Regions from separate parts of the Scandinavium sp. M-37 genome, predicted to be linked through region 3. Evidence: predicted binding sites of a transcription regulator. Region 3 holds the regulator's gene; each other region holds the start of a gene.
The links. Region 3 encodes LexA, which represses DNA repair genes until DNA is damaged. Its sites were predicted from a motif close to TNCTGTATGTACATACAGNA; they were not measured.

Region 1 (4,213 bases), on a different contig from region 3:
ATGCGCGCGGCCTTAACGCCAGGAGCCAGATTCAGCTCAAAACGGGTGATCACCGGGCCTGGGGAATAGTTCACCACGTCCGCTTTGATGCGGAAATCGGCCAGACGCGTTTCAACCAGACGGGCTGTCTGCTCAAGGGCAAAGGTATCAACCGGCTCAACTTCGCTCGGCGGCGGGGTCAACAGATCCAGCGATGGCAGCGGCGTGGTCGGTTTTTGCAGCGGACGGTCGTCCCCGTTACGCATCAGCAGCGGGTGAATGAGGCTTTCCTGCGGCTGGGGCGCTGGCGCTTGTTGTGGCTGTTGATAAGCCTGTGGCTGATACGTCTGCTGCTGCTGAGGCTGAACAACCTGCTGTGGTTGCTGATAAGCCTGCTGCGGTGCCATCGGCTGCGGCTGCTGGTAAGCCTGCTGCGGCTGTTCCGGCATTGCGCTTGGGGTGAACAACGGTGCTCTTGGCGACTCATCAACCAGGGTTTTCATCGGCGAGAATTCATAATCTGCCGTTGAGAACGGACTCGCCCCTTGCGGCTGTTCGCTGGAATAACGTTGCTGCTGCGTCGCCGCAAACTGGCGAGCCAGCTCGGCTTCCGCGGCGTTATCTTGGTCTTCCTGCGATGGTTCTTCGTACTGTTCGCCGTAACGCTGCTGCTGCGTCGCCGCAAACTGACGGGCCAGTTGGTCCTGATGCATCTCATCGGCTTCTTCATCGCCCATCAGCTCATCGGTGTAATGCTGATTAAGCCCCTCTTCACGTGCGCGCTCTTCTGCCATGCGCTGCGAAGGCAACTTAATGCCAAACGAAGCCGACGCCAGCTCGCGGCGAGTAGGCACGCGCACCCGATTCGGACGCGGTAACTGCGGGCCAATGCCCTCTTTGATTTGTGGACGCGGGGCGTCAGCCGGGCTGAACATCTGTGCTGCTGACGCCGCAGCGGTTGCCGCGCTGGCCGCCGCTGTTGCCTGATGAACGCTGGCGGCCACAGGTGCAACGGCTGCCATCGGATCAATCGCCGGGGCAGGGGGTACAGGCATGGTTGGCATTGGCGTGGTCGGTATCACGGTCGCCGGTTCAGGCGTTGGCTGATACCACGCGGCAAGCTGCTCACGCTCACGCGCCCGCTTCTCTTCCACTTCTTCGAAGTAGTAAAGCGGTGGACGCTGCGGTTTGATTTCTTCTTCCGGAGCGACTTCTGGCATCGGCGGCGGAGTCTGCTCCACTGGTGGCACATACGCAGGCTGAGCGTGATACTCAGGCTCTGGCTGCCAGTGCTGCTCAGGTGGCGCGTATTGCGGCTGTTCCGGTTCCGGCCACAGTTCTTCAATGGAAGGGGGTTGACGGAAGGCTTCCGGTTGGACGTATTCAGGTTGCGTCACCGGAGCCTGCGGTGGCCAATTGTCCGGCGACGGCGCAATAACGGGTTCAGGGGTATGCGGCGTCGGGACTGGCTGCCATTCGACACTCTGCGGTGCCATTTCGACACCCGATACAGCCCCCATGGCATCGCCAGAAGCAACATCCGTCACTGCGGGTGCAACCATCGCCGGAGCGGCCGTTTCAGCCCAGGTCTGGACTGACGCAGTCGCGGCGGCGGCTGCAGCAACCGGGGCCGCAATAGAGTGGCCGTTCATCAACGGGTCGTTATCATCCCACGCCGGTGGATGAACCGCGGTAGTGCCAGAGAACAACACATCATCCGCATCGGCGGCCTGACCGCGAGCGCTATAATGAACATCACTCTCAGGTTCATCCATTCGACGACCAGAGAACAGCGCCGCGTCGGTTTTGCGTCCCATCGGGTTGCTGAACTTATCAGCAATGCGCTGCCGACGAGCCAGCGCACCGCGAAGAATACGGGCCCGACGCCCTTCTTTACGCGGTTCGGCGACATACTCATCTTCGTCGTCTTCAAACTCTTCTTCATCAATCCAGGTGTCGTCGCGACGCGTCCGATTGCTGGCGAAGGTCAGAATATTGAGGATCCAGTTGCCGATTTTCTCAGCAATGCTCACCCAGGACCAGCCGGTGAACAGCGTCAGGCCAGCGGCCCAGATGCACAACAGTGCCAGGGTGCCGCCGCTGCTGTGCAACATCGGCTGTAACGCCGTGCTCAGCAGGCTGCCGATCACACCGCCGGAAGCGAAATACCAGATATCATCCGCGTTGATTGCGGCAAGTCCGCACATGGTGAGGATCATCGCCAGCACGCCAATCAGGCGTAGCGCAACGGCAAAGTAATCGACGTATTCGTCACTGGCCTGATGCCGGTATGCAAACCAGCACGCGCCGATAATCATCACCGGCAGGGTATAAGCCATGATGCCGAAAATGAAGAACAGCGTATCCGCGAACCACGCCCCTGGCATTCCACCAAGATTATGGATCGGTTCATGCCAGGCGGTTTGTGACCAACTGGGATCGGAAGGGTTGAAACTAAGCAATGCTGCCATCAGCCAGATGGCAAAAAGAGAACAGAGGATTAGGAACGCTTCCAGGAGTCGGCGCCCGCTGCTTAATCTGTTAATGGTGACTTCTTTTTCTTCAGTGTATTCCTGGCTCAAGAAAGGCTCTCCAGGTCCTTGATGCTAAAACGGACAACAGCGCCGGGTCTCCCCGGCACTGTTGCTGTATGGATTACCAGGAGTGTAATCAACTTACGCTGATTTTGCACCTGTTCCGTGTTAGCGCGTCTTAATTACCAGACGATTACTCTGCTTAACCTCTTCCATAACCACGTAGGTACGGGTGTCATTCACGCCTGGCAGGCGCAGCAGGGTTTCACCTAACAACTTACGGTACGCTGACATGTCCGGTACACGGGTTTTCAACAGGTAGTCGAAATCACCGGAAACCAAGTGACACTCTTGAATTTCTTCAAGTTTTTGCACAGCGGAGTTAAATTGCTCAAACACATCCGGGGCGCCACGATTCAGAGTTATCTCAACAAAGACCAGCAGCGATGCATCCAGATAATGCGGGTTCAGCAGCGCGGTGTATCCCTGAATAAACCCTTGTCTTTCCAGCCGACGAACACGCTCAAGGCAAGGCGTCGGAGAAAGTCCCACTCGTTTAGAAAGCTCAACGTTGGAAATTCGCCCATCCTTTTGCAATTCGTTCAAAATGTTGCGATCGATGCGGTCGAGATCTTTGCCTGGGCGCTTCTTGCTATCTACCATTATTATTGTCTCTCTGTATTCCTTCCCTACTCCTGTCTTGACCCTGTGCACTTCACTGTTCAGAGCCTGTGCCCGTCGCCTGCGCTACAAATCTGTCACCAGATGTATTGCATAACCCAAGGGTACGTGTTGAGAAGCCGTTGCCTGATGGCAGTCATCGTTATCTCGTATGGCGTCTGTCCACGCCATGCGTCGATAATGCTGACCCGGTTAAAAATGGCATTTGCGTGCATGAACATTCACTACACAACAAACACTGCTTTTTTCTCCCATCAATGTTTTCGCAAAAGCACAGGGGATTGTCAAAGCAAAACATCGATTTTTAGTACAACATGCCAGATATTCATTATCAGTCCCGGTTGATCATCATGTTATCTCCTTATAATCCCCCGGTTCGCAGTAGAATGAGTTATCACAGTCGTTGATAAAACCACCAATTCATTGACGCCATCTATTACACATATCGTTAACAAAATTTCTGCACTCTTTTATTACCTCCGCAAATTCCCTACAATCCCGCCCATTGTCTGCCAACATTTATGGGGATCTCATGGGCACGGCCAAACACAGTAAACTGCTTATTCTTGGTTCTGGACCAGCGGGCTATACCGCTGCGGTCTATGCTGCACGCGCTAACCTGCAACCGGTACTGATTACCGGCATGGAAAAAGGCGGTCAGTTGACCACCACCACAGAAGTGGAAAACTGGCCAGGCGACCCGAGCGATCTGACCGGTCCGCTGCTAATGGAACGTATGCATGAGCACGCGGTGAAATTTGAAACCGAAATCCTGTTCGACCACATTAACAAGGTCGATTTACAGAATCGTCCGTTCCGTCTGACCGGCGACAGCGGCGAATACACCTGTGATGCCCTGATTATCGCCACTGGTGCTTCCGCCCGTTATCTGGGCCTGCCTTCAGAAGAAGCATTCAAAGGCCGCGGCGTGTCTGCCTGCGCCACCTGCGACGGTTTCTTCTACCGTAACCAGAAAGTCGCGGTTATCGGTGGCGGCAACACGGCGGTTGAAGAAGCGC
Region 2 (4,213 bases), on a different contig from region 3:
AGCGCTGGCTGATGAGTACCTCTCAATCCTGAAAAACGAACTGGCGGCGAAAGAGAAGAATCTGACCGTGGTTCTGGAAGCCGTGAGCGCGGATAAAAATGCCCTGAGCGAAAAATCTCGCGATACCTTCATTCAGTTGCTGAATGCCACCCCGAACGGCGTGATCCGTAATTCCGACGTGGCGAAAGGCGTGGTTGAAACCTCTCTGAACGTCGGCGTGGTCACCATGCATGACGACAACGTGGAAATCATCTGCCTGATCCGTTCCCTGATCGACAGCGGTAAAGACTACGTGGTCAGCATGCTGGAGTCGCTGGGTAAAATGGCGGGCGCGCAAACGGCACCGAAAGGCGGTTACCCGGGCTGGCAGCCAGATGCGAACTCCCCGGTTATGCACCTGGTACGTGAAACCTATCTGCGTCTGTTCAACAAAACCCCGAACATTCAGATTATCCACGCCGGTCTGGAATGCGGTCTGTTCAAAAAACCGTACCCGGACATGGACATGGTTTCCATCGGACCAACCATCACCGGACCACACTCCCCGGATGAGCAGGTTCATATCGAAAGCGTGGGCCAGTACTGGACCCTGCTGACCGAACTGCTGAAATCTATTCCAGCGAAGTAAGTCTTTGATATTGCCCGATGGCGCTGGCGCTTATCGGGCCTACAAAACCTGTAGGCCGATGCCAGCTTAGCGCCGCCGGGCATTCAACCACGCTACAATCCCAACACCAACTGTCTTTCAAGCTGCGGATCGAGCAGCGTGACGTGTAATCCCACCAGCCGTACTCCGCGTCCACCGCGTCGTTCATGCCAGGCTTTATAGGCCGTGGCAATCAAATCTTCCTGATTGAGCTTCGGCCAGACGTGCTCCTGCGTGGTCTGCTGAAAATCGTTGAACTTGAGTTTTACGCCCTGACGGGCAATCAACAGATCCGGTTTAACCTTCGCCAGCCGACGCTCCAGTTCGGGATAAAGCTGTCGGGTGATGATCGCTTCGCAGTCTGCCCATTCATGAATGTCCTCCGCCAGCGTGCGCTCAACGCCAACCGATTTGCGCAGTCGCTCGTTGTTGACATCGCGCTCGTCGATGCCGTTACTGCGCTCCCACAGCACCCGACCAAATTTGCCAAAGCGTTTGAGTAGCATTGCCAAATCACTGTTCTGCACATCTTCACAGGTGCGCAGTCCCATGCCTTCGAGCTTGGCGGCAGAGACTTTCCCCACTCCCGGAATTTTCGACAGCGTCAGCGTTTTCAGGAACGCAGGCACTTCGTCAGGCGTTATCACGTACTGGCCGTTGGGCTTGTTGAGATCGGAGGCGATTTTGGCGAGAAACTTCACTGGGGCGACGCCCGCCGAGGCGGTGAGATTCAGTTCACGTTCGATGGTCTGGCGAATTTCCTGTGCCATCAGCGTGGCAGACCCCTGACAGTGCAGGCTGTCGGTCACATCGAGATAGGCTTCGTCGAGCGACAGCGGTTCAATCAGCGAGGTGTAGCGGGAGAAGATCTCCCGGATATGAATGGATGCCTCTTTATAGGCATCAAAGCGGCCCGGCAGCAGCGTCAGATGCGGGCAAAGTTTGAGAGCCATGCCGGTGGGCATTGCGCTGCGCACACCAAATTTACGCGCCGGATAATTGGCGGTGCTGATAACGCCGCGCCGTTCACGGCTGCCACCGATGGCAATCGGAATATCGCGCAGGGCTGGATTATCCCGCATTTCAACGGCGGCAAAAAAGCAGTCCATATCAACGTGGATAATTTTGCGCATACTCAGCCCTCACAGATTACTGTGTAAGTATACAGTATATTTATCAGGAATGAGAAGCGTGGGGTTTTGTAGGCCAGGTAAGCAGAGCGCCACCCGGCCTTTTTTGCCCGACGGCACTGCTTTTGCCGGGCCTACATCACGGACTAGAGGATACGGTTTTGCTGGCGCTGCGCTTCGCGGGCCATCCGTTTTTTCCGCGCATCGCAGGGTTCCGGACAGTCACACACTTTTTCCATCCCCAGCGACGAGATGCCGCCGCAGCTGCCCTGGATGCTTTTACGCTTCACCAGATAGCCGAGTGACATACCGAAGATGACCAGCACAAACACCACAAAGGTCGCCAGAAATACCGTTAACATCATCAGCCTCCAAAATCATCGAGCATGATGTTTTCATCCTCAACGCCAAGATCTTTCAGCATACGGATTACCGCCGCGTTCATCACCGGTGGCCCACACATATAGAACTCACAGTCTTCCGGCGCAGCGTGATGTTTGAGGTAGTTCTCATACAGGACGTTGTGAATGAACCCGGTATGCCCGGTCCAGTTATCTTCCGGCTGCGGATCGGACAGCGCCACGTGGAAGGTGAAGTTCGGGTTTTCCCGCGCCAGCTGTTCAAACTCCTCGTCGTAGAACATTTCACGCAGCGAACGCGCCCCATACCAGAAGCTGATTTTACGCTTGCTGCCCAGGCGCTTGAGCTGATCGAAAATGTGCGAACGCATCGGGGCCATCCCTGCGCCACCGCCGATAAATACCATTTCGGCGTCGGTATCTTTGGCAAAGAACTCACCAAACGGCCCGGAAATCGTCACCTTATCGCCCGCTTTCAGCGACCAGATGTAAGAGGACATAATACCCGGCGGCACATCCGGCGCTGACGGCGGCGGCGTGGCGATACGGACGTTAAGCATAATAATGCCTTTCTCATCCGGGTAGTTCGCCATCGAATAGGCGCGCAGCGTTGGCTCTTTGACTTCGGAAACATAGCGGAACAGATTGAATTTATCCCAGTCCCCGCGGTATTCGTCCGGCACGTCAAAATCGGCGTAGGCCACTTTGTGCGACGGGCACTCAATCTGAATATAGCCGCCCGCGCGGAACGGTACGCTTTCACCTTCCGGGATTGCCAGTTTGAGCTCTTTGATGAAGGTGGCTTTGTTATCATTGGAGATAACTTCGCATTCCCATTTCTTCACGCCAAAGATTTCTTCCGGCAGCTCAATTTTCATGTCCTGACGCACGGCGACCTGACACGCCAGACGGCAGCCCTCTTTCGCTTCACGCTTGCTGATGTGCGACAGTTCGGTCGGCAGAATATCGCCGCCGCCCTCTTTCACCGTCACCCGGCACTGGCCGCAGGAACCGCCCCCGCCGCAGGCAGACGACACGAAAATGCCGTTGCTCGACAGCGTGTTCAGCAGTTTGTCCCCCGCCGGGGTACGGATTTGCTTGTCGGCTTCGTTGTTGATTTCTATCACTACGTCGCCGGAATTCACCAGCTTCGCGCGCGCCGCCAGAATCAGCAGTGACAGCGCGAGAACAATCAGCGTGAACATCACCACGCCAAGAATAATTTCCATAACCTACGCCCTTATAGCTGCACGCCGGAGAACGACATAAACCCTAATGCCATCAGTCCGGTGGTGATAAAGGTGATCCCTAAGCCACGCAGTCCTGCGGGCACGTTGGCGTATTTCATCTTCTCGCGAATCCCCGCCATCGCGACGATCGCCAGCATCCAGCCGATGCCGGATCCAAAGCCGTAGACCACAGATTCAGGGAAGTTGTAGTCGCGCTGAACCATAAACGAGACGCCACCAAAGATCGCACAGTTCACGGCGATCAATGGGAGGAAGATCCCCAGCGCGGTGTACAGCGACGGGAAATACTTATCGAGGATCATCTCGAGAATTTGCACCAGAGCCGCGATCACCCCGATAAAGGTGATGAAGTTGAGGAAACTAAGATCCACCCCTTCAACCAGCGCACCGTCGCGCAGCACCAGGTTGTAAATCAGGTTGTTGACCGGCACAGAAATACCGAGAACCACCGTGACCGCCACCCCCAGGCCGAACGCCGTAGAGACTTTCTTCGACACCGCAAGGAACGTACACATGCCGAGGAAGAAGGCCAACGCCATGTTTTCAACGAACACTGCGCGGACAAAAAGACTAATGTAGTGAGCCATAATCGGTTACTCCTTCTCCTGCTGTTCCGGCTTCCAGCTACGCAGCGCCCAGATAATCAGACCGATGATGAAAAAGGCGCTCGGCGCGAGCAGGAACAGGCCATTCGGCTGATACCAGCCGCCGTTCTGCACGGTTTGCAGGACGGTGATGCCGAACAGTTTGCCGCTGCCAATCAGTTCACGCAGGAACCCGACAATCATCAGGATCGCGCCATAGCCCAGGCCATTACCGATGCCATCC
Region 3 (4,213 bases):
GAAGTGGAAGCTTGCCGCACGCAGGACTGCTGCGGTCACGATCATACTATCCTCATCAAACGCAAACCGGGTCAGAAATAAGCGCCAGAAAAAGATTGGGCGGCCTTTAAGCCGCCCTGAGGGTTGTACATCCGTGTACGCACGGGTAGTGCATTTATTTACCAGCGGTAATCGTTGCGGGTTTCCCAGTCTTTCACTTCGTCCTCGGCCTGATCTTTCGCATAGCCGTAACGCTCCTGGATTTTCCCGACCAGCTGGTCGCGCTTACCTTCAATGACGGTAAAATCATCATCGGTCAGCTTACCCCATTTCTCTTTCACTTTACCTTTGAGCTGTTTCCAGTTACCGCCGACTTCGTCTTTATTCATGATCCATTCCTCTTAGTTCGGTGGAGAGAGTGAAATAACATCGTCCGTAAAACACTGTTTTCTGCTGGACGTGATATTCAGTATAGGTAAGGATTTTGCCAGCTGGAGATTATTCAGAATCTTTAACCATCGACTAAAAACGAAGCGGCTACGAAAACCAGGTTCCGTGTTGCCAGTGACGCCGCCAAATCCACGCCAGCGCCAGGCCGCGCAGAGCGAGGAATACCGCCAGCGCCAGCCACAATCCGTGGTTGCCGAAAACGGGCACGGTGAGCAGAGTCAGGGCAAAACCCGCCGCCGCTACCGCCATGCTGTTACGCATCTCCGCCCCACGCGTCGCACCAATAAACATGCCATCAAGCAGATAACACCACACGCCTATTACCGGTAAAACCACCTGCCAGATAACGTAGCGATCGGCCAGTTCACGCAGTTCAGTGATGGACGTTAGCATGGCGACAATGTGTTCCCCCGCCAGGGCATAAATCAGCGCAAACGCCAGGGCGACAATGCCGGATTGACGGCACGCCGCTTTCCAGACCTGCAAGAGCTGGCTGCCATCCCGCGCACCATACGCCTGGCCGGAGTGGGCTTCCACCGCGTAGGCAAAGCCGTCCAGCGCGTAGGCGGTAAAGGTCAGCATGGTCATCAGCACCGCGTTGACCGCGACGATGTCGCTCCCAAGCCGGGCGCCCATTACCGTCAGCGCGCCAAAGCACAGTTGGAGCAGCAGCGAGCGCAGCATGATGTCGCGGTTGAGCGCCAGCAGGCGGCGAATATTACCGCGCCAGGCGTCTTTCAATAGCGCCCACGAAATGCCCCGCAGGTGTAACACCCGACGCACCATCAGTAGGCCGATGAAAAAAGTCACGTATTCGGCGCAGACCGTGGCCAGCGCAGCGCCCTGCACGTTCATGTGCAGGCCCATCACCAGCCATAAATCGAGCGCGATGTTCAGCACATTGCCGACCACCAGCAAAATCACCGGGGCCCGCGCATACTGAACCCCAAGCAGCCAGCCCAACAGCACCAGGTTAGCCAGCGATGCAGGCGCGCTCAGCCAACGAATCTCGAGGAAGCGGCGGGCCTGTTCGAGCACCGCCTCGCTGCCGCCGACAATATGCAGCGCCAGGTCAATCAACGGGATGCGCAGCAGCACGATGGCCGCTCCCGCGCCCAGCGCCAGGAGCAACGGCTGTACCAGCGCTCTGGCGAGGCGAACAGGATCTTTTGCGCCGAAGGCTTGCGCGGTCAGGCCGGTCGTGCTCATACGCAGGAACAGCAGCAGCATAAACAGGAAGCTGGTCGCCATTGATCCGACCGCCACGCCGCCGAGGTACACCGGGCTATCGAGATGGCCGATAACCGCCGTATCCACCAGCCCAAGCAGTGGCACGGTAATGTTGGAGAAAATCATCGGTAGCGCGAGACGCCACAATGCCTTGTCCGCAGCGGTGAATAGCGACATGAGAAAACCTGTGAGAGTGAATGAGGTAAAAAAGATAACAAAATGGCGCCAGAACGGCGCCACTGAAAATACTTAATTCCGGCCTGGCGAGACGGTTACTGCCATTCGCCGTTGCGGATAACGCCAACCGCCAGCCCTTCGATGGAGAAGTTCTGCTTGCGCAGATCGACCACAATCGGGGAAAACTCACTGTTTTCCGGCAGTAGTTCAACGGTGCTGCCCTGCTTTTTCAGGCGTTTCACGGTCACTTCGTCATCGATACGGGCGACAACCACCTGGCCGTTACGCACGTCCTGGGTTTTGTGTACCGCCAGCAGATCGCCGTCGAGAATACCGATATCACGCATCGACATGCCGCTAACGCGCAGCAGGAAATCAGCGCTCGGCTTAAACATCGCTGGATCGACCTGGTAATGTGCTTCGATATGTTGCTGTGCCAGCAGGGGTTCACCTGCTGCGACGCGGCCAATCAGCGGAATGCCTGATTCTTCTTCAATCAGCAGACGAATACCGCGGGATGCGCCGGAAACAATCTCGATTACGCCTTTACGTGCCAGCGCTTTCAGGTGCTCTTCAGCCGCGTTCGGGGAACGGAACCCCAAGCGCTGCGCGATTTCCGCACGCGTTGGCGGCATGCCCGTTTGGCTGATGTGATCCCGGATAAGATCGAACACCTCTTGCTGCCTGGTCGTTAACGCTTTCATTCCGCCCCCTGGGTGTATATACAGTTATGCTGTGAGTATATACAGCTAATGGCGATTTTGGAACCGCAAAACGCACAAAAAACCAGACGTTTGCGTAATTATGCGAGCGTTAGCGAAAATGCGTCCACAGCAGCGACACCCAGGTGAAGACGGCGACCATAATCGACAGCAGTACCGCGGCGGAGCCCATGTCTTTTGCTCGCCCGGACAGCTCGTGACGTTCTGTGCCGATGCGATCGACCACGGCTTCAATCGCACTGTTGAGAATTTCCACTATCATCACCAACAGGACCGAGCCAATCAGCAGCACCCGGGTTATCGCATCCACGTCTAACCAACAGGCAATAATGACGGCGATAATGGCGGCGGTTCCCTCCTGGCGAAAGGCCGCTTCGTTTTGCCATGCGGCGCGGAAGCCCTTCCAGGAATAGCCTGCCGCTTTGAAGATTCGGGTGAACCCGGTGGTATCATTTGCCATCAAAAGAACCTTTTACATTATTAGCGTCAATGTCGGTGTGTGCCGCGCGTGGTAGAACAGATATTCTGTGCACTTTCTGTTATCCTTGCGGCGCATTTGCATGATTAACCAGAGGCTTTACATCGTTTATGTCTGGCTGGCCACGAATTTACTATAAATTACTGAATTTACCATTAAGCGTGCTGGTAAAAAGCAAGTCTATCCCGGCAAATCCTGCCGAGGAGCTGGGACTCGATACCTCACGCCCAATTATGTATGTTCTGCCGTATAACTCGAAAGCAGATCTGCTGACCTTACGCGCCCAGTGTCTGGCGCATGACCTCCCGGATCCACTGGAACCGCTGGAGATCGACGGCACCGTGTTGCCGCGCTACGTGTTCATTCACGGCGGGCCGCGCGCGTTTACGTATTACACGCCGAAAGAAGAGTCTATCAAGCTCTTCCATAATTATCTGGATTTGCATCGCAGCAATCCAGAACTCGATGTGCAAATGGTCCCTGTGTCGGTGATGTTTGGTCGCTCACCGGGCCGTGAAAAAGGCGAAGCTAATCCGCCACTGCGCATGATGAACGGCTTCCAGAAATTCTTCGCCGTGACCTGGCTTGGTCGCGACAGCTTCGTGCGTTTCTCGCCGTCCGTGTCGCTGCGCCGCATGGCCACCGAGCATGGCACCGATAAAATCATCGCTCAGAAGCTGGCCCGCGTAGCGCGTACCCATTTTGCCCGTCAGCGTCTGGCTGCCGTTGGCCCGCGTCTGCCAGCCCGTCAGGACTTGTTCAATAAGCTGCTGGCGTCCAAAGCGATTGCCCGTGCGGTGGAAGACGAAGCGCGTAGCAAGAAAATCTCCCATGAAAAAGCACAGCAGAACGCCATTGCGCTGATGGAAGAGATTGCCGCCAACTTCTCTTACGAGATGATTCGTCTCACCGACCGCGTACTCGGCTTCACCTGGAACCGTTTGTACCAGGGGATCAACGTCAATAACGCCGAGCGCGTGCGTCAGCTGGCGCACGACGGCCATGAGATTGTCTATGTGCCCTGCCACCGCAGCCACATGGACTACATGCTGCTCTCTTACGTGCTTTATCACCAGGGCCTGGTACCGCCGCATATCGCCGCCGGCATCAACCTGAATTTCTGGCCCGCGGGCCCGATTTTCCGCCGCCTGGGCGCGTTCTTTATTCGTCGTACCTT
Region 4 (4,213 bases), on a different contig from region 3:
CGGAGCTTCCTCCGGAGTAAATATTCGCCGTATCAAAAAAATTAATACCGGCCTCAAGCGCCTGGCGGATTAAGGGCCGCGAAGTCTTTTCATCCAGTGACCAGGGCTGCGGAAGACGTCCTGGTTCGCCATAACTCATGCATCCCAGACACAGTCGAGAGACTTTCAGACCGCTTCGCCCGAGGTTTACATACTGCATACTTATCTCCTTATCCTGTCTGTTTAATGAACGTGACGGCGTCATTTATGGCCAGTTTCCCACCGTGTTCCGGATAAATTTCGTGAGCCAATGTTAACGAAAAGGCAGTATAAACAACCCTGATTCTGTTGTTTAGGGCAGCAATGGCTTATACACTTTTAGCCAATAGCTAATAATCTATGCTGTATCTTCATTCGGATATCGCCATGAACAATGTCATTTACAACCAAATTCGTATTTTCCAGAGCATTGCGCGTGAGGGCAGCATTACTGCTGCGGCGAGAAAACTTGAGATAACGCCGCCTTCCGTGAGCAAAGCGCTAAAACTGCTTGAGCAGCATATCGGCCACCCGCTTTTTGTCCGCACTACGCGGCGTATTGAGTTAACCGATGCCGGGGAACAACTGTTGCAACAGACATTGCGGGCGGTGGCGTCGCTAGAAGGGGCGGTGGAAAACATCAAAGACCTGAATCAGGAGCCGTCAGGGCTGGTCAGAATTACGCTGTCTCGCTTTGCCTACCTGCTAATTCTGAAACCCTGTATGGTGGAGTTTTGCCAAACTTATCCGGGGATCCAGCTTGAGGTCTCCGTTTATGACGGAACCGTGAATTTGATTGATGAACGCTTTGATATGGGCATTCGCTTTGGCGATATTCTGGAAGAGGGCGTGGTGGCTCGCCAGTTAATGAAGCCCTTTCATGAAGGCTTGTATGCCTCTGCCGCCTATCTTGAACAATATGGCACACCGGAATATCCGGCAGATTTACATCAGCATCAACTAATCGGCTATCGCTTTATCACCAATAACCGCATCCTCCCGTTAATGCTGGAAGATAAAGGCGACCCGCTAACGGTTGAAATGCCGGGGCAGCTCATCAGTAATGATATTGATGTGATGGCTGACGGAATACGCAGTGGGCTTGGGATCGGCAGAATGTTTGAGCCGGTATATGAATTGCAGCCTGACAAAGAAAATTTTATCCCGGTCATGAGACCTTACTGGAAAACCTATCCCCCGGTTTATCTCTACTATTTAAAAAGTACCGGCAAGGCAAAAAGGGTCCAGGCGCTGATTGATTTTTTAATCATGAAAACAAAAACATAACCCTCATTTCGCTTTGTATGGGGCAGACCGCTGCGGCAGGGTGATCACCGTGGTAACAACCCCGAGGATCTGCACGTCGTCGCTTTCGTGAAGGGGGATCGGCGAATAGGCCGGGTTCTCAGGCATCAGATGCGGGGCAGGGTGCAGCCGCAGACGCTTGACGGTAAATCCGCTGCTCAGACGGGCCACCACGATATCACCATCGCCCGCCCGCAGGCTGGAATCCACCAGCAACATTGACTCCGGCACGATCGCCGCATCCCGCATTGAATCGCCCGATACGCGCAAAACGTAGGTGGCAGAGGGATGCGGGATCAGGCTTTTCACCAGATCGATGGCTTCATCAATATAGTCCGCCGCCGGGCTCGGAAAGCCGCAGGAGACGCGCTCGGTAAAGAGCGGCAGGGCGATGGCACTCTCTGTGTTAGTGGAAGGAATGGGCTTCATCAGTAAACAACCTCGGCAATACTGTTTATATATACAGTATTGCCGAGGTTGATGGGAATGATCAAGTGCCCTGGCGGCGGATCCCGGAAAGCCGTTGAAGGGGCAGGGAATTTAAAGTGTGCGGACGATTCGCCCGACGCTGAGTAAAATGACCGCTTTGTGCGGTAGGTTCAACAAGAAGTCGCCTCATCAGGATGCTTTTTCGTTAACGGTCATAATGAAATTCAGGGGGGATTCTTCCTGGTTTTCATAGAAGTGAGGCACATCCGTTTTGGCTGTCGCCGAGCAACCGCTATTCACCTTATACACCGTCTCTTTCACACCAAGCGTAAGCGTTCCAGACTGCACATACAGCAGCTCCAGCGTTCCAGAGGGGTGTCCTGTAGAATGAAATTTCTCGCCGGGCAGCATTTCCCATAACCAGAGTTCGGTCATGTCCGGCCCATCCGAACCAGCAAGGAGTCGGGCACTTCCCCCCTTGTCTCCTCTCCACAGTTCTGGGATCTCCGCTTCAGTAATAATGTGAACATCAGGCTTAATGCTCACATCCACAAAATCCGCGACAGATACCCCCATCGCTGCGGCAAGACGACACAACAGCGCAATACTCGGGTTGGCCTTACATCCTTCAATTTCGACCAGCATGCCTTTACTGATATTGGCTCGCCGGGATAACTCATCAAGCGATAATTTTTTTTGCTTACGATATAGCTTAATCCGCTGAGATACGGCTTCGTTCACGGTGCTGACATCCGCACCTGCGCTGGTCACTAAATTGACTTTTTTGGTCATTGGTCGATATCATGGAATAAATTAGTCATTAAAGGATTATCCCGTGTTTACAGTCACTCCGTCAATTGCCCCTGAGGTCTATGGTATCGCCCCCGGTTTTCGGGCTCTCAGTATCTATGTACAGGGCGCGCCTGTAGTGAACCCTGATGTCGGGGAATCGGCGCTGAAAGACGCCTGTGAAGCCGTTCAGATGGGAGTACCTGAGTGGGCTGAAGCTCATATGGCTGCCTGGGCAGCGGTGTTTCAGGGCTTCGGTGCCAAGCCGAAACGTACTCCCTGTTCGGCTGATGCATTGCGTAAGCGTGTGCTTCGTGATGGCACGATGCCAGCCCTCGATCCGGTGGTGGATCTCTATAATGCCGTCAGCCTGCGATATGCCATTCCTGTTGGAGGCGAAAATAGGGCTGCATACCAGGGCTCGCCGCGCCTGAAAATGGCAGAAGGCAACGAGCCTTTTGATACCTTTAAAGAAGGTGAACCTGCGGTGGAATATCCCGCGCGTGGGGAAGTTATCTGGTGTGATGATATCGGCGTGACCTGTCGTCGCTGGAACTGGCGACAGGGGATCAGAACCCGTTTAGATGTGGAGGCTCAGCAAATGTGGTTCATTCTGGAGAGTCTCCCGCAGATGCCGCTGGAGAAACTTCATGAAGCTGGAAAGATGCTGACCGACGGTCTTGAAAAAATGATGCCGGGTGTGCGGTTTGAGGTTGCTCTCATCAGCGAGTAGTCCCGGTTATGTCATTCAGAAGAAACGGTATTCCGAATAGGGTGCTGGTGTGACAACCGCGCTTTGCAATAACTTTCCCACTGGACCGGTAATCTGCCGGTCCTTGTGAAAAGGGCTATACGCGACGATTTGTTTTCTCTAATCGGATATCCGTTTCGTTGATATCCGTTTGATTCCCCCAGCCGAGATGCAGGTAAAATTTCGCTGCGCGACTGTGCTTATCGGTTTCCAGCCAGGCAATATCATGCTGTTTGAACAACTGCTGCTCAGCGGCCATAACAAGCCTACGCCCGGCACCTTTACCTTCATACTCCGGGCGAACAAAGGCTGCAAAGAGACAACCTTCATCCGGCAAAATCATTGAGAACCCGATGATTTTTTCATTTTCTGTCGCAACCCACGCGCAGGCGCTACTCTGAATCATATCGGCCACTACGCTTTCAGTAATTCCCATCTGCCGCATTTCTTCGCGACTAAGATGATTTTCGATAACTGACGTTCTGACATCGAAAATACTATCGACATCAGAAATAAGTGCAGGTCGTATATTAATATTCATCAGGTCTGCCCAGGCATGAGTAAAAAGGAAACTATATAACAATGTTAAATATATCATGCAGATAAAATTGAGTACATGCGCAGGCAGTTGACTGACCAGACCTACACGGGGCGGGAAACTTTCACACCGCTAATTCATTAACCACTTTAGCGACAGTTTTAATCTCCCGAATACTGCCGATGCCGGTGCCCAGTGAGATATAACCTTCATCAGTATTTCCTTCGAGCATCCCAATACGCAGACCACGTAAACCTCCCATGGTTTTGCCAAGCTCTTCGTTACTGGCTCCAGCTTTATCCATTTGCACCAGTTTTTCTGCCAGCTTGCCAGGTAATGAACGATAATAATCGGGCAAAGTACGGAACAGCAGCATGTCGAGC

Region 1: the regulator LexA is predicted to act here: its motif matches at 2,624-2,643, upstream of ACG0Z5_RS10220 (DNA translocase FtsK 4TM domain-containing protein).
Region 2: the regulator LexA is predicted to act here: its motif matches at 1,797-1,816, upstream of dinB (DNA polymerase IV).
Region 4: the regulator LexA is predicted to act here: its motif matches at 1,772-1,791, upstream of umuD (translesion error-prone DNA polymerase V autoproteolytic subunit).

The regions. Positions count from the first base shown of each region.
Region 1 is NZ_JBIGIN010000011.1:82,557-86,769, reverse strand. It holds gene ACG0Z5_RS10220 (DNA translocase FtsK 4TM domain-containing protein) at 1-2,561, opposite strand, end outside; gene lrp (leucine-responsive transcriptional regulator Lrp) at 2,682-3,176, opposite strand; gene trxB (thioredoxin-disulfide reductase) at 3,727-4,213, shown strand, end outside.
Region 2 is NZ_JBIGIN010000018.1:35,906-40,118, forward strand. It holds gene pepD (cytosol nonspecific dipeptidase) at 1-628, shown strand, start outside; gene dinB (DNA polymerase IV) at 721-1,779, opposite strand; gene nqrM ((Na+)-NQR maturation NqrM) at 1,923-2,138, opposite strand; gene nqrF (NADH:ubiquinone reductase (Na(+)-transporting) subunit F) at 2,141-3,364, opposite strand; gene nqrE (NADH:ubiquinone reductase (Na(+)-transporting) subunit E) at 3,376-3,972, opposite strand; gene ACG0Z5_RS14300 (NADH:ubiquinone reductase (Na(+)-transporting) subunit D) at 3,979-4,213, opposite strand, start outside.
Region 3 is NZ_JBIGIN010000009.1:88,465-92,677, forward strand. It holds gene zur (zinc uptake transcriptional repressor Zur) at 1-81, shown strand, start outside; gene ACG0Z5_RS09145 (CsbD family protein) at 159-368, opposite strand; gene dinF (MATE family efflux transporter DinF) at 517-1,836, opposite strand; gene lexA (transcriptional repressor LexA) at 1,932-2,540, opposite strand; gene ACG0Z5_RS09160 (diacylglycerol kinase) at 2,650-3,018, opposite strand; gene plsB (glycerol-3-phosphate 1-O-acyltransferase PlsB) at 3,147-4,213, shown strand, end outside.
Region 4 is NZ_JBIGIN010000001.1:94,472-98,684, forward strand. It holds gene ACG0Z5_RS00485 (aldo/keto reductase) at 1-199, opposite strand, end outside; gene ACG0Z5_RS00490 (LysR family transcriptional regulator) at 406-1,305, shown strand; gene umuD (translesion error-prone DNA polymerase V autoproteolytic subunit) at 1,309-1,752, opposite strand; gene ACG0Z5_RS00500 (helix-turn-helix domain-containing protein) at 1,942-2,544, opposite strand; gene ACG0Z5_RS00505 (B3/4 domain-containing protein) at 2,588-3,274, shown strand; gene ACG0Z5_RS00510 (GNAT family N-acetyltransferase) at 3,390-3,833, opposite strand; gene ACG0Z5_RS00515 (NAD(P)H-dependent flavin oxidoreductase) at 3,955-4,213, opposite strand, start outside.